Regions from separate parts of the Allobranchiibius huperziae genome, predicted to be linked through region 2. Evidence: predicted binding sites of a transcription regulator. Region 2 holds the regulator's gene; the other holds the start of a gene.
The links. The regulator LexA, encoded in region 2, represses DNA repair genes until DNA is damaged. The targets are predictions, from matches to a motif close to TCGAACANNTGTTCGA.

Region 1: a site for LexA is predicted at 5,712-5,727, ahead of HNR15_RS09170 (HNH endonuclease signature motif containing protein). Genes of this name have one in related genera too.

What each region holds. Positions count from the first base shown of each region.
Region 1 is NZ_JACCFW010000001.1:1,937,100-1,944,670, reverse strand. Features, by position in the region: gene HNR15_RS09200 (universal stress protein) at 1-134, opposite strand, end outside; gene HNR15_RS09195 (sugar porter family MFS transporter) at 229-1,668, opposite strand; gene HNR15_RS09190 (spermidine synthase family protein) at 1,758-2,516, opposite strand; gene HNR15_RS09185 (alpha/beta fold hydrolase) at 2,589-3,422, opposite strand; gene HNR15_RS09180 (winged helix-turn-helix transcriptional regulator) at 3,500-3,961, opposite strand; gene HNR15_RS09175 (MFS transporter) at 4,016-5,536, shown strand; gene HNR15_RS09170 (HNH endonuclease signature motif containing protein) at 5,774-7,240, shown strand; gene HNR15_RS09165 (cation transporter) at 7,270-7,571, shown strand, end outside.
Region 2 is NZ_JACCFW010000001.1:2,290,548-2,298,118, reverse strand. Features, by position in the region: gene HNR15_RS10805 (LysR family transcriptional regulator) at 1-696, opposite strand, end outside; gene HNR15_RS10800 (NAD-dependent protein deacetylase) at 824-1,714, shown strand; gene lexA (transcriptional repressor LexA) at 1,748-2,476, opposite strand; gene HNR15_RS10790 (hypothetical protein) at 2,783-3,223, shown strand; gene nrdR (transcriptional regulator NrdR) at 3,566-4,075, shown strand; gene HNR15_RS10780 (vitamin B12-dependent ribonucleotide reductase) at 4,200-7,100, shown strand; gene HNR15_RS10775 (hypothetical protein) at 7,164-7,571, opposite strand, start outside.

The DNA of each region.
Region 1 (7,571 bases), 350 kb from region 2:
GGGTCGGCGTCGCTGCCACGGGTGCCGCAGTTGAGGACGACGAGTCGTCCTTCGCCGAGCTTGGCCATGGTGACGGCGTGGTCGATGGCCGCCAGACCTTCTGGGCTGGGGATGTATCCGACAACGATGTTCACGTGCGCTCCTTGATAGCGAGGTGGAAGGGGTGTGGCGGGCCGGGGACCCGAGCGGTCGACGCATGACGGCCGACGGCATCGTTGTCCCGGGTGGTCAGGTCGCCTCGTCGCGAGTGGCCTGGGCGAAGCTGCGCGGAGTGAAATGCCCCTCGCGCAGGGCGTGCTCGATCTGTTCCAGGGAGCGGCCGGTGAGCTCCGGCATCCTCACGAAGACGAAGATCCATGCCGCGACGTTGAAGAGGGCGTAGAGCCACATCGTCTGCCCGACGCCGACGGCGTCGATGATGGTGAGCACGGTGAGTGTGATGGCCAGGTTGGTCGTCCAGAGCACCGCCGCCTGCAGGCTCGATCCTGCGCCGCGCACCGCGAGCGGGTAGATCTCCGACTCGGTCAGCCAGCCCATCAGCTGCAAGCCGCCGGCGTTGAAGAACATGAAGACGATCAGGCAGGTGATGATGAACGGGATGTCGTGCCGCCCGCTGTGACCGGTCACGAAGAGCAGGCCGAGCACGAAGAGTGCAGCCGCGGTGCCCGGCACCATGATGAGGGTGAGCCGTCGTCGGCCGACACGGTCGATGATGTTGAGGCCGACCAGCATCATCACGAGGTAGGTGCTCGCCAGTCCGACACTCACGCGTAGCGCGGTGCTGGTCGAGAATCCCGCATCCGTGAGGATGGTCGGCGCGTAGTAGATGATCATCTCGATGCCGCTCAACTGCGTGAACATCGCGATGCCGCAGCCCACGATGATGGCGGGCCGCACCCATGCCTGCCGCAGCCCGGACCATCCGCGCTGACTGGCCTTGACATCGAGCTCCTCGGTGACGTTCTGGGTGATCTCGCCGATCTCCCCGTCCAGTGATGCACCTCGAGGACGCATGAGCGACAACGACCTTCGGGCATCGTCCGCTCGGTCCTGCGCCACCAGCCAACGGGGACTCTCCGGCAGGCGCAGCACGGTGAGCAGCAGGATCGTCGCCGGCACGACGGCGAGTCCGATGGAGACGCGCCAGCTGAGGCTCTGTGTCGCGCCGACGATGGTCGAGACGAGGATGCCGGTGCCGATGCCGACCTGGAAGGTGAGCACCAGCTGACCGCGGCGCGCGGGCGGGGCGAGTTCGGCGACGTACATCGGCACGGTCTGGGTGGCGCCGCCGACGGCGAAGCCGAGGATGACACGCGAGACGCACAGCAGGGGCGCACTCGGGGACAGGGCGCACGCGAGAGCACCGACGATGAAGATGCACGCCAGCATGAGGATGGTGCCGCGTCGGCCGCGCTGCTCCGAGAGTCGACTGCAGGCGAGTGCGCCGAGGACCGCTCCGAAGAGGATGCTGCCGGCGATCACCTGCTCGGAGCTGTGGCCGGTGTTGAAGTCCTTGCGGATCTGCAGCAGCGCGGCGGAGATGATGCCGGTGTCGTAGCCGTAGAGGAACGAGGAGATCGCCGATGCGATGGCCGCGAGCCACAGCGCCGGCGTGAAATGCCCACGCGCCTCTTCGCCGGTCGCGGTGTCCTGCTCGCTCACGGTCACGGTGCGTCCTCTATTCGTTTCGCGCGTCTCGCCAGGCTAGACCCGTGGGGCGCCCGAGGTGTGCATCCGCAGCCGCGTCCGCGGCGCGGTCACCGCGCGACGTACACCGTGTTGGCCGAGTGGCCACCGGTGAGGAAGTTCGCGAAGGTGACGACGTGCGCCTCCGAGGAGTCGAAGACCCCGTCCAGCAACGTGATGAAGTCATCGTCCGGCGGGTCGTCGGACCAGAGGGCGAAGACACCGTCCGGTTTCAGATGCCCCTTGAGCCGGCGCAACCCGTCGAGGCTGTAGAAGGCCGCATGGTCGGGGTGCAACACGTGGCGCGGCGTGTGGTCGATGTCGAGCAGTACGGCGTCGAACCGGCGGCCGGCAGCGTCCGGGTCGAAGCCGTCGTCGGAGGCGGCCATGGCGAAGAAGTCCGCCAACACCAGCCGGGTCCGCGGGTCGTCCACGAGGTCGTCGGCTCCCGGCAGCAGCTTTCGTTCGTGCCAGTCGATGACCTCGGCCAACGCATCGACGACGATCATCGAGCGCACTCGGGGATCTTCCAACGCGGCCCGTGCGGTGCAGCCGAGGCCGAGGCCGCCGACGACGACGTCCAGGTCGCTGCCCCGGGTCTGCGCGAGGCCGAGCCTGGCGAGCTCGATCTCCGCGACGGTGAACAGGCTCGACATGAGGAACTCGTCGTCGAGCTTCACCTCGTAGACGTCGACGTCGAGCGTGGGCTCCCGGCGGCGACGCAGGCTGATGGTGCCGCGCGGAGTCTCGCTGTAGGCGAGCTCCTGCAACCGTGCGCTCATCCGGGTCAACTCCCTCACCGCCGTCACCTGCCGCGGCGGACCTGCCACGCCGCCAACGTACCCGCCGGCCGGGGGAGTGCTGCAGGGCGCAATCGGTGGAGCGCTGCGGCGCCTCGGGGTTCAGTCGAGGAACTGGTCGAGCAACGTCACCAGCGCATCCGGCTGATCGAGCGGGATGATGTGTCCGCGCTTCGGGACCAGGGCGCCGCGCAGATCGTCCGCGATCGGTGTCAGTTGCCGGTGCAGGGCATCACCCACCGGCTGAGCGCCGATCGCGAGCGTGGGCACCCGCAGCCTGGCACCCGCGACGGCGTCAGCGATCTGCGCGGCGGTCTGTGGCATCGCCCGGTAGATCTCGAAGGCGCAGCGCAGCGATTCGCGACCGGAGTACGAAGCGACGAACGCGTCACGCACCTCTGCATCGATCCCGGATCCGTCGAACGTGCCTGTCCGGTAGAAGAAGTCGAGGTAGTCGTCCTCATGTCCTTCGAGCACCACCTCCGCAAGGCCCGGCACCTGATGGAAGCCGAACCACCACGGAGGGCCGGCGCGGAAGAAGTCCTCCGCTCCCGGAAGCACCCCGAGCGTCGACTCCATCAGGACGAGGCGGCGGACCCGATCCGGTTCACGCAGGGCCAGCAGGAACGCCGGTGGCACCCCCGCGTCGATCGCCACGATGTCCGTCGAGGTGGATCCGAGCCGATCGAGCAGCAGGCCCAGGTCGGTCGACAGACTGTCCGCGTCGTACCCGTCCGCCGCGCGGGTGCTGCCACCGGTCCCGCGCAGGTCGGGCGCGATCACTCGGCGCCGCTGGATCAGTCGGTCCGCCACGCGCGACCAGAGGAGCCTGGTATGCGGGAAGCCATGGACGAGCAGGACGTCTGGGCCGACTCCGTCGACGAAGGTCTCCATGGTGATGTCGCCGGTGTCGACGCTCAGGGCGCTCTCGATCACTGCTCTGCCTCCCGGTCACCGATCGTCCCCGTCGAAGCTAGGCACCCCGAGGTCGTTTGGGAAGGCGGTGCCCCGGATCAGCCGACGGTGATCTCTTCGACGTCGAGCTCGTGGTGGTCCGCGCACTCGACGACGACCCGCACGGGTTCTCCGCAGTCGGCGTGCCAGAACTGGCGGCCCATCGTGCCCGGGGCGTGCTTGACGCCCCACTGCCCGAGGGAGAGGACGGCGGGCATGAGATCGCGCCCGCTGTCGGTGAGCGTGTAACCGTGCCGGGTGCGCTGGCCCGGTTCCTGGTACGGCTCGCGCGCCAGGAGGCCGGCGATCACGAGAGCACGGAGGCGGGAGGCGACGACCGCTTCGGTCAGCCCGGTACGGCCGACGAAATCGTCGAACTTGAACGTCCCGAAGAGCGCCTCGCGCATCAACAGGATCGCGGACCGCGTACCCACGACCTGCATCGTGCGGTCGATGGGGCAGCGGTCACCCGGTGAGGTGCGGCTGCGGCGCCTCATGACGCCGGAAAGGGCGAAAGCCATGTCTCCATCCTAGCCTGGCTTGTGATTTGCATAGTTAGGTGCCAGGCTCACGACGTGTCGCCTGCAACCCGAAACCACAAGCGGTCCACGTCGCCGAACGACGAGCAGGCTCCCAAGGATCGGCAAGGTCGGGTCCTCCTGGTGCTCTCGGCGGCGGCGTTCATGGCCAGTCTCGACCTGTTCATCGTCAACGTCGCCTTCGATTCGATCGGGCGTGACTTCCACGGCGCGTCGCTGTCGGATCTCAGCTGGATCCTGAACGGCTACGCCATCGCGTACGCGGCACTGCTGGTGCCGCTCGGTCGACTCGCCGACCGGTACGGCCGTAAGGAGGGCTTCCTCGCCGGGCTCGCCCTCTTCGCACTGGCGAGCGCTGCCTGTGCCCTCAGCCCCGGACTGTGGTGGTTGGTCACCTTCCGCGTCCTGCAGGCGGCCGGTGCCGCGGCCCTTACGCCGACCAGCCTGTCGCTGCTTCTACGCGCCACCGAGCCGGACCGGAGGGCGCGCGCCGTACGCATCTGGGCGGCGACGGGCGCACTGGCTGCGGCCATCGGTCCGGTCGTCGGGGGCCTGCTGGTCCAGGCCGCGTGGCAGTGGGTGTTCGTCGTCAACGTGCCGATCGCGATCGTCGCGGTCATCAGCGCGATCCGTTGGGTCCCGGACTCCCGCGACGCCACCGTCGAACGAACACCGGACCTGCTGGGCGCCGGTGTCCTCGCCATCGCGATCGGTGCCCTCGCGCTCAGCGTCGTCAAGGGGCCGGACTGGGGCTGGTCGGACGCGCGCGACGTGGCCGGGTTCGTCGTCGCCGTAGTCGGAATCGCCTTCTTCGCGTACCGCACCACCCGGCACCCCGTGCCGGTGATCGAGCCGGCGATGCTGGCCGTGCGCACCTTCGCCTGGTCCAACATCGCCTCACTGGTCTTCAGCATCGCGTTCGGCGCAGGTCTGCTGTCGACCATCCTGTGGTTCCAGCAGGTGTGGGGCTACGGCCCGGTGCGATCCGGTCTCGCGATCGCGCCCGGACCGGCCACGGTCCAGGTGACCGCCCTGATCTCGAACCGACTGGCCCGGCGCGGCGTCCCAGCCGGCCTGATCGCCGCGCTCGGTTGTCTGATGCTCGCCGCCGGATACGTCTTCATCGCGTTCTCCGTGGGAGTGCATCCGCAGTGGGTGACGCAGATGCTGCCGGGGCAACTCCTGATCGGTGGCGGCGTCGGCTTCGCACTGCCGACGATCCTGTCCTCCGGCACGTCGGACCTGGCCCCGCAACGCACAGCCACCGGCAGTGCGGTGATCAACATGAACCGACAGATCGGCACCGTGCTCGGTGTCTCCATCCTGGTCGCGATCCTCGGCACCCCCGTCGGCCTGACACAGGCACACCACGTGTTCCGTCTGGCCTGGCTGACCATCGCAGGAATAGGGGTGGCCGGGGCCGTCGTCTCCGTCGGCATCACGCCCTCGCGGAGAACGTCGGCGGCATCGCCCTCGAGCACGGCACGCTGGCGACACCCGATGGCGTGCCGGTCGCCGAGACGTTCCACACCCGCTGGACGGGCTGAAGAGGGCTGACGCACCTCCTCAATGGTCGGATGCGATGAGGTCATGGATCGCGGGTCGAGGTGCTTGCAGCACAGTGTGGATAACCCCGAGAACGTCCACGCCACGCGAGGGGGATGTGGACAACTATTGCTCGAATCATCATCATCTGCAGTCGTATTCGTCATCTTTGCTCTTGCGCGATACATCGAACAGGCGTATGATTCACAGTAGATGGCAAGGGGTGCCATCGCCAGCGCAGGAGGGGCCATGGCGCAGTCGACGACCGACACCCATCGGCCCGCAGCGCCGGGCACCGGCGCCCGGTTGGTGGCCCTGTTGAACGAATTCACCAACGGCCTGGACGAGTGGCCGGGCGCCCTGTGGCAGCTGGACGAAGCGGCACTGGGTGACGTGGTCGGGGGCATGCTGCGGATCACCACCCGGGCGGAGAACGTCGCCGCGCTGGCCACGACCGACGCCCTGAGCCGGGGCACCGTGGCGAATTCCACCGCCACGGGTGCTCCGGCGTGGGTGGCCCGGCAGGCTGCCGGCGTGGACCCGGTGGTGGTGCGCCGTGTCGGGGCGGTCGGGGTGGACTGCGCCGATCCGCGCAACCGAGTCGTGGCCGAGGCCCTCGCGACCGGGTCGGCGAGTGTGCCGGTCGCCGCGGCGGCCTTTCGTGAGGTGCCGCACGTCTTGCCGCAACTACCCAGCGCCGACCGCGATGAGCTGCTGGGCCGGTACCTGTCGCTGTCGGAGCATGGGCCGCGCGCCTTGCGGGAGTTGACCACCCGGATCTTGGGGGAGTACGCCCCGCAGCGGTTGGTGCGGGATGAGGAGCGCCAGCAGGAATGCGAGTCGGTGTTCTGGGCTGACCTACCCAGTGGGTTGACCCGGTTCGTCGCCGAACTGTCCGGTGGCCACGCCGCGGTGGTCAAACACGCCCTGCGCGCCCTGTCCGCGCCTGCACCACAGCCCTGCGCCACCAGCACCGACGACCCGTGCGACGCACCGAACGTCGGGCCGCTGCCGCAAACCGGGACCAGTGCGCCCGGGCGGGACACCCGCACCCCGGCCAAGCGGCGAGCGGATGCGCTGGTGCGACTCGTCGAGACCTCCGCCGGCGTCCTCGACGGCACCAGCCCGCGGCCGGTCGGGGAGTTCGGCGGCACCGCGAAGATCCTGGTCACGATGGACTACAACACCCTGTACGAGGGGCTCTGGGACGCGGGTCGGCTCGGCCAACACGGCTCGGGCGAAGACGGATTCGCCCCGACGTACCTTCCGGGGATTGGACGCACCACCGACGGGGACTATCTCGACGCGGGCACCCTGCGCAGGCTGGCCTGCGACGCCGACCTCATCCCCGCAGTCCTCGGCACCGAGTCGGAACCGTTGGACGTCGGCTGCGCCAAACGCCTGTTCACCGGGGGCTTACGCACCGCGATCATTCACCGAGACCAGCACTGCACCTTCCCCGGCTGCGACCGCCCACCGGACTGGTGCGATGCACATCATGTGCGGCCCTGGTGGGCCGGCGGCGAGACAACACTGACCAACGCAGCGCTGCTGTGCGCCCGCCACCACACCATCGTGCACCGCGACCTGCTCACCGCTCAGGTCACCACGACCGGTGTCACCTGGGACCTCACCCCCGGACTGATGCCCACCCGGCCCGGCGGATGTGTCGGCACCGAACGAAGCACGGACCCACCGGTGCCGCCCGGAAGCTGACCTCAACCTTCGGCGGCGATACTTCGGCTGTGACTGCTGTCGATGCCTCCGCGCGGGCGGTGCTCCTACGTCGAGGCTTCCGGCTGGAGTACGTGACGCTGGCCTGGAACGTCGTCGGCATCGTGGTGCTCGCGGCTGCGGCGGTCGCCGCGAGATCGGTGGCTCTGGCGGGTTTCGGACTGGACTCGGTCATCGAGATCGGCGCATCGACCGTCGTGATCTGGGAACTGGCCGGCAGCGGCGAAAAGCGTCGGCGTTTCGCGCTGCGCCTCATCGGCGGTGCGTTCGGCGCACTGGCGCTCTACCTCTTGGTGCAGTCCACCTGGGTGCT
Region 2 (7,571 bases):
GTAGTCCTCGGTCTCGAACGAGACCGACGGGCTGAATCCGGCGCGCTCGGCCAGGGAGAGCAGGTGTCCGCGGCATCGTGGGCATCCCGCGATCCACTGCTCGTCGACCATGTCGGTCATCCGCACCGACGCGGCGCCGGCGAGCGGGTGGTCCGACGGCACCACCAGGCGCACCTCGTCGTCGAGCAGCTTGCGGGACTGGAACGCCTCGATGTCGTCCTCGCCGCGGGCCAGCGGCGCACCGTCGTATGCGAACGCGACGGCGATGTCGCACTCGCCGGCCCGCAGTGCGGCCAGCGACTCGGGGGGCTCGGCCTCGGTGAAGGTCACCTCGACGTCGGGGTAGGCCTTTCGCACCATCGCGAGCGCGTGCGGGACGAGTGTCGAGGAGGAGGAGGGGAAGGCCATCAGGCGGACGCGGCCGGCGCGCAACCCGGCGATCGCGGCGACCTCTGATTCGGCGGCCTCGAGGGCGCTGAGCACGGGGCCCGCGTGACGGGCCAGCACCGCGCCGGCTTCGGTCAGCCGCACGCTGCGGCCCAGGCGCTCGACCAGGACGGTGCCGATCCGGTCCTCCAGACGGCGCACCATCTGGGAGATGGCGGGCTGGGAGTAGCCCAAAGAGGTGGCCGCAGCGGTGAAGCTGCCCTCGTCGGCGATGGCCCGGATGACCCGCAGGCCCGCAGCGTCGATCATCCGCCAATCATATAATGGAAGGTTATCCATCGGAACCCATCTTCGTGCTTTCGTTCTGCACCAGCCATGCATCGCAGTGGCCACCCGCGCACCCACGGGGCCACGGGGCCGGTGCGACACTGATGACGTGCTCGAGTCTGCGGTCTCCCCGGTGCCCGAGGGAGTGCGCCCGGATCAATGGGACGGACTGGCGAGCTACCTGGCGGATGGCGGGCTGGTCGCCCTGACCGGAGCCGGCCTGTCCACCGAATCGGGTCTGCCGAGTTACCGCGACGCCCGCGGCGTACGTCGGGTGCAGCCGATGACGGTGACCGAGCTACGCGCCAGTCATGAAGCGCGGCAGCGGTATTGGGCACGTTCCTACGTCGGTTGGCCACGCTTTGCGGCTGCCCGACCGAATGACGGCCACCGCGCGGTCGCCAGGCTTCTCGCCGCCGGCACCCTGACGAGCGTCATCACCCAGAACGTCGATGGGCTGCATCAGGCGGCCGGTGCGAGCGAGGTGCTCGAGCTGCACGGCAACCTGGAGCGGGTGGTCTGCATGGCCTGCTCGAGCACGCATCGCCGCGATGACATGGACGACTGGTTGCGCGACGCCAACCCCGGATTCGACCGCGCGATCGGAGGCGCGGTCCGACCCGACGGTGACGTCGCGCTGCCCGAGGCGATCGTGCGCGCGTTCGTCACGGCCGACTGCCCTGTGTGCGGTTCGGACCTGCTGAAACCGGACGTCGTGATGTTCGGCGAATCGGTGCCGAAACCGTTGGTGGAGCAATGCTTCGGCCTCGTCGAAGAGGCGTCGGCGCTGCTCGTCCTGGGGTCGTCGCTCGCGGTGATGTCCGGTTACCGGTTCGTGCGCCGGGCCGCCCGCATCGGCGTGCCCGTGATCGTGATCAACGACGGATGGACCCGCGGGGACGGCGAGACCGACCTGAAGATTGAGGCGCCGCTGGGCAGCACCCTGACGGCGCTGGCGGACCGACTGGGAGCGCCGGCCGTGGGTGCACCGGGCGTCTAACGCGCCTGAGGAGCGCCGGGCGACCGCGGTCGCTCAGACCCTGCGCAGCACCGCCGTGACCTTGCCCAGCACCACGGCGTCGTCGCCGTCGATCGGGTCGTACGCCGTGTTGTGCGGCATCAGCCAGACCTTGCCCCCGGTGCGCTTGAAGGTCTTGACGGTCGCCTCGTTGTCGAGCATCGCCGCGACGATGTCGCCGTTGGTCGCGGTCGGTTGCTGACGCACCACGACCCAGTCGCCGTCGCAGATCGCGGCGTCGATCATCGAGTCGCCGACGACCTTCAGCAGGAAGAGGTCGCCCTCGCCGACGATCTGCTTGGGCAGCGGGAAGACGTCCTCGACGACCTCGTCGGCCAGGATCGGACCGCCCGCGGCGATCCGTCCGACGACCGGGACGTACGACGCACTGGGTCGTCGGTCGCCGATGCCGGTCTCGTCCTCGACGCTCAGGTCACCGTCCGGCGCGTTGGTGACGCTGGACCCGCCCCGGTAGCCGCGCTGGTCCTTGTCCTGGTCCGGTGAGATGACCTCGATGGCGCGCGGCCGGTTGGGGTCGCGGCGCAGGTAGCCCTTGCGCTCGAGCATCGACAGCTGGTGAGCGACGGAGCTGGGGCTGGTCAGGCCGACGGCCTCGCCGATCTCGCGCAGGCTCGGCGGGTAACCGCGCCGGTCCACGGAGTTGCGGATGACCTCCAGCACGCGCCGCTGTCGGGTGGTCAAACCGTCGTCGTCGCGCTCGGGCATCTGGTGCACCTTGGCCATGGTCTTCGTCCGTCCCTCTCCGAGTGGATCGTGCTGCCACCGCCCGCCCCAGGTGTCCGAACGGCTGCGTCCCCGGGACCGATGAGTCGCCGTATTCGGCGTCGTTCCGCGGATTCACAACTGCTGAGCAGGGGCTGTCGGTGGTCGGTGTTTCAGTTCTGCAGGTGAGCACGAGATTACGAGAGTCGGACACACTTTCCAAACATCTGTTCGGGGCGTGTCTGGATTTTCTCGAACGCGCGTGCTAGACATCAGACAGATGATCGATCGCACACACGTACGATCGACGAGTTATCGGAGGATCTCATGAGTGCCGTCACCGCTGTTCCCAGCTGGGTCACTCCCGCCACCCCTGCCCGGCCGGGTCGTCCCGGCGCATCGCGACGTACGGCGCCCGCGTCCATCCGTCGCGGCCACCTGCGCGCGGTCCCTGATCTGCCCGCGCTCGTGGACGCACCTGCGCCGACGATGCACATCACTCGTCGCGGTCGCCTGCTGATCACGCTGTGCGCACTCCTGCTATGTCTCGTCGGGGGAGTGGCGGGAGCCCGTGCCGCAGTGGGCGGCGGCGGGTCCGCGCAGCGCTACGACACCGTGGTCGTCCAGTCGGGCCAGACCCTGTCCTCGGTCGCCCACCACGCCTACCCCCAGCTGCCGATCGGCAATGCGGTGCAGCGGGTGCAGGCCGCCAATCGACTGAACACCCTGCAGGTGTTCGCCGGCGAGCAACTGCGCCTGCCTCGCTGAGTCCGGCCGCGCGCCTTCTGGCGCCCCGTAGCAGGGCCGACACCGCCTCCGTGTCGCCCTCGGCGGCCCTCTGACCAGCACGAACGACCCCGCGGAAACCGGGCAGTCTCTAAAGGTTGCATCACCCCCTCCACCGGAATACGATCCCTACATCTAGTAGTTACATCGATGTAAGTTGTCCACATGTAGTCCCCAGGTCGACCCGGGTTATCCCAAGGCACAGCGCGGATATCCCCCGGTTGTCCACGAGTTACCCACAGGTGGGCGGCTCGTTCGGCGGGGCTACGGCGTGGACGGCGAGTGATCGGTGTGAGCCGATCGTCGAGGGTGAGGGAGACACGCATGCACTGCCCGTTCTGCCGGCACGAGGACAGTCGCGTCGTCGACTCCCGCTCGAGCGAGGACGGCACCTGCATCAAACGGCGCCGCCAGTGCCCCAGCTGCGGCAAGCGCTTCTCCACTATGGAGACCACGAGCCTGACCGTCGTCAAGCGGTCCGGAGCCAGCGAGCCGTTCAGCCGCCAGAAGGTGCTCGTCGGGGTGCGCAAGGCGTGCCAGGGCCGCCCGGTCTCCGAGGACGACCTGGCGCTGCTGTCCCAGCAGGTGGAGGAGTCCATCCGGATGCAGGGACTGGCCGAGATCGACGCCCATGACGTCGGTCTGGCGATCCTCGGCCCGTTGCGTGCCCTCGACGAGGTCGCCTACCTGCGATTCGCCTCTGTCTACCAGGCCTTCGACGACCTGGGCGACTTCGAGGCGGCGATCGCGCTGCTTCGCGCCGAGCGTCAGGTGCTCGGCCCCTCGTACGCCGCCGACGATCCCGTTGTCAGTGGTGCCGGGGAGGATCACTGATACCCGGTTATCCCGTGCGCCGGGTGCTGCAGCAGTAACCCGTGCGCGTACCGCAAGGCCCCACAGCATCACCAGCACCACCCGCATCAGCAGCCCAGCTCACCACGTCACACGGAGGAACAGCATGACCGAGACCACCGGCGCCCGCGCCGACGCCGCCCGCGCAGACCGTGGGGTGCACATCGAGCGCATCTTCACCACGCCCGGCGTCCACCCGTACGACGAGGTGACCTGGGAGCAGCGCGACGTCGTGCAGCAGAACTGGAAGACCGGCGCGACGATCTTCGAGCAGCGCGGTGTCCTTTTCCCGGACTTCTGGTCTCTCAACGCCTCCACCATCGTGACGACCAAGTACTTCCGCGGGGCGCTCGGCACCGCGGTGCGTGAGACCAGCCTCAAGCAGCTGATCGACCGTGTCGTCCTGACCTACGTCAAGGGCGGGCGCGACAACGGCTACTTCGCGAGCGACGAGGACGCGGAGATCTTCGAGCACGAACTGACCTGGGCGCTGCTGCACCAGGTGTTCAGCTTCAACTCCCCGGTGTGGTTCAACGTGGGCACCAAGAGCCCGCAGCAGGTCTCGGCGTGCTTCATCCTGTCGGTCGACGACTCGATGGACTCGATCCTCAACTGGTACAAGGAGGAGGGGTTCATCTTCAAGGGCGGTTCGGGCGCCGGCCTCAACCTCTCGCGGATCCGCTCCTCCAAGGAGTTGCTGTCCAGCGGCGGCACCGCTAGCGGTCCGGTCTCCTTCATGCGCGGCGCCGACGCGTCCGCGGGCACCATCAAGTCCGGTGGGGCCACCCGCCGTGCGGCCAAGATGGTCGTGCTCGACGTGGACCACCCCGACATCGAGGAGTTCATCGAGACCAAGGCGCGCGAGGAGGACAAGATCCGCGCGCTGCGCGACGCCGGCTTCGACATGGACCTCGGCGGCCGTGACATCACCTCGGTGCAGTACCAGAACGCCAACAACTCGGTGCGGGTGAGCGACAAGTTCATGCGCGCGGTCGAGGCCGGCACGGAGTTCGGGCTGACCGCCCGCGGCACCGGTGAGGTCATCGAGTCCGTCGACGCCCGTGAGCTGTTCGCCAAGCTCAACAAGGCGGCGTGGGAGTGCGCCGACCCCGGCATCCAGTACGACGACACGATCAACGACTGGCACACCACCCCCGAGAGCGGCCGGATCACCGCGTCCAACCCGTGCTCGGAGTACATGTCGCTGGACAACTCCTCGTGCAACCTCGCGTCGCTCAACCTGTTGAAGTTCCTGCGGGACGACGACACCTTCGACACCGCGACGTTCCAGAAGGTCGTCGAGCTGGTCATCACCGCGATGGACATCTCGATCTGCTTCGCCGACTTCCCGACCGAGGCCATCGGCGAGACCACGCGCAACTACCGCCAGCTCGGCATCGGCTACGCCAACCTCGGCGCGCTGCTGATGGCGACCGGCCACGGCTACGAGTCCGAGGGCGGCCGCAGCCTGGCCGGCGCGATCACCTCCCTGCTGACCGGCGCGGCGTACAAGCGCTCGGCCGAGTTGGCCGAGGTCGTCGGTCCGTACGCGGGCTACGCCCGCAACGCGGATGCGCACCAGAAGGTGATGCGCAAGCACCGCAGCGCCAACGACGAGCTGCGTCCGCCGGACTCGATGGACGGTGAGATCCACCGCTACGCCAGCAAGGCCTGGAAGCAGGTCGTCGAGCTCGGCGCGGCTCACGGCTACCGCAACGCGCAGGCCTCGGTGCTCGCGCCGACCGGCACGATCGGCTTCATGATGGACTGCGACACCACCGGCATCGAGCCGGACTTCTCGCTGGTCAAGTTCAAGAAGCTGGTCGGTGGCGGATCGATGCAGATCGTCAACCAGACGATCCCGCGCGCGCTGAAGAAGCTGGGCTACCAGCAGGAGCAGATCGAGGCGATCGTCGAGCACATCGCCGACAAGGGCCACGTCATCAACGCGCCGGGTCTGAAGCCGGAGCACTACGAGGTCTTCGACTGCGCGATGGGCGAGCGGGCGATCAGCGCTCTCGGTCACGTGCGGATGATGGCGGCCTGCCAGCCGTTCCTGTCCGGTGCCATCTCCAAGACGGTCAACCTGCCGGAGACGGCGACCGTCGAGGACATCGCCGAGGTGCACCTGGAGGGCTGGAAGCTGGGGCTGAAGGCGCTGGCGGTCTACCGCGACAACTGCAAGGTCGGTCAGCCGCTGTCCGACGGTGGCTCGACCGCCAAGGACAAGGCGGCCGCCGCTGCCGACGCCGCCGTCGAGAAGGTCATCGAGTACCGCCCGGTGCGCAAGCGCATGCCGAAGCGTCGTACCTCGCAGACCACCTCGTTCGCCGTCGGCGGTGCGGAGGGCTACCTCACCGCGGGCACCTACGACGACGGTCAGCTGGGCGAGCTCTTCCTGAAGTTCGGCAAGCAGGGCTCGACCCTCGCCGGCATGATGGACGCCTTCTCGATCGCCGTGTCCATCGGCCTGCAGTACGGCGTGCCGCTGGAGACCTTCGTGGAGAAGTTCACCAACCTGCGCTTCGAGCCTGCCGGTCTGACCGACGACCCGGACGTGCGGATGGCGCAGTCGATCATGGACTATGTCTTCCGTCGTCTGGCGCTGGACTACACCGACTTCGAGACGCGGTCGTTCATGGGCATCCACACCGCCGAGGAGCGCACCCGTCAGCTCGAGACCGGCTCCTACGCCGAGGCGACCGAGGCCGACGGTGACGAAGATGTCGCCGGCGAGCTGGAGTCCTACTCCCAGTCAGCGGCGCCGTCCTCCAAGCGGCCCGAGCAGTCGACGTCGACGGTGGCTGCCGAGGACATCACTTCCGGTGCCGGCGCGGCTGACGTGCGCGAGGTCTCCTCGGAGATCCACTCCTCGGCCGAGCTGATGGAGAAGTTCCAGGGCAAGTCCGCGGACGCGCCGATGTGCATGACCTGCGGCACGAAGATGCGCCCGGCCGGTAGCTGCTACGTGTGCGAGGGCTGCGGAAGCACCTCCGGCTGCAGCTGACGCTGCCGCTGATTCGACCATGCACGCCGGGGCAGATGTGCCCCGGCGTGCATGGTCGAATCGTCAATAGAGGCGGGTGGTGGAGGTCAGGACCCGCAGCGGCTCGGCGGGGCCGGCGACGACCGTGGTGCCCGGGAGGTCGGTCCACGCCCCGCCGTCGACGGAGTACTGCCCGCCGTAGGTGGTGCGGACCGACGTGCTGAACGAGCCGGGTGCGTCGTAGGCGTGTGTGATGTCACCGGAGGGGTAGGTCCCACCCATGGACTTGGTGGCTCCGCTGGTCGAACCGTCGCCGAAGACGAAGGTGTTGGACTTCAGGGTCGGTTTGATTCGTACGGCGTGACCGACGAGGGTCACCGGCCGGACCTCGCCCGGTGCGTACCCGGCGACGGGCCAGTTCGCCTGGAAGTAGGTGGGCAGGGTGACCAGCGTGCGGTTGTTCACCGGTTGGATCGAGAGCTGTGGTCTGGC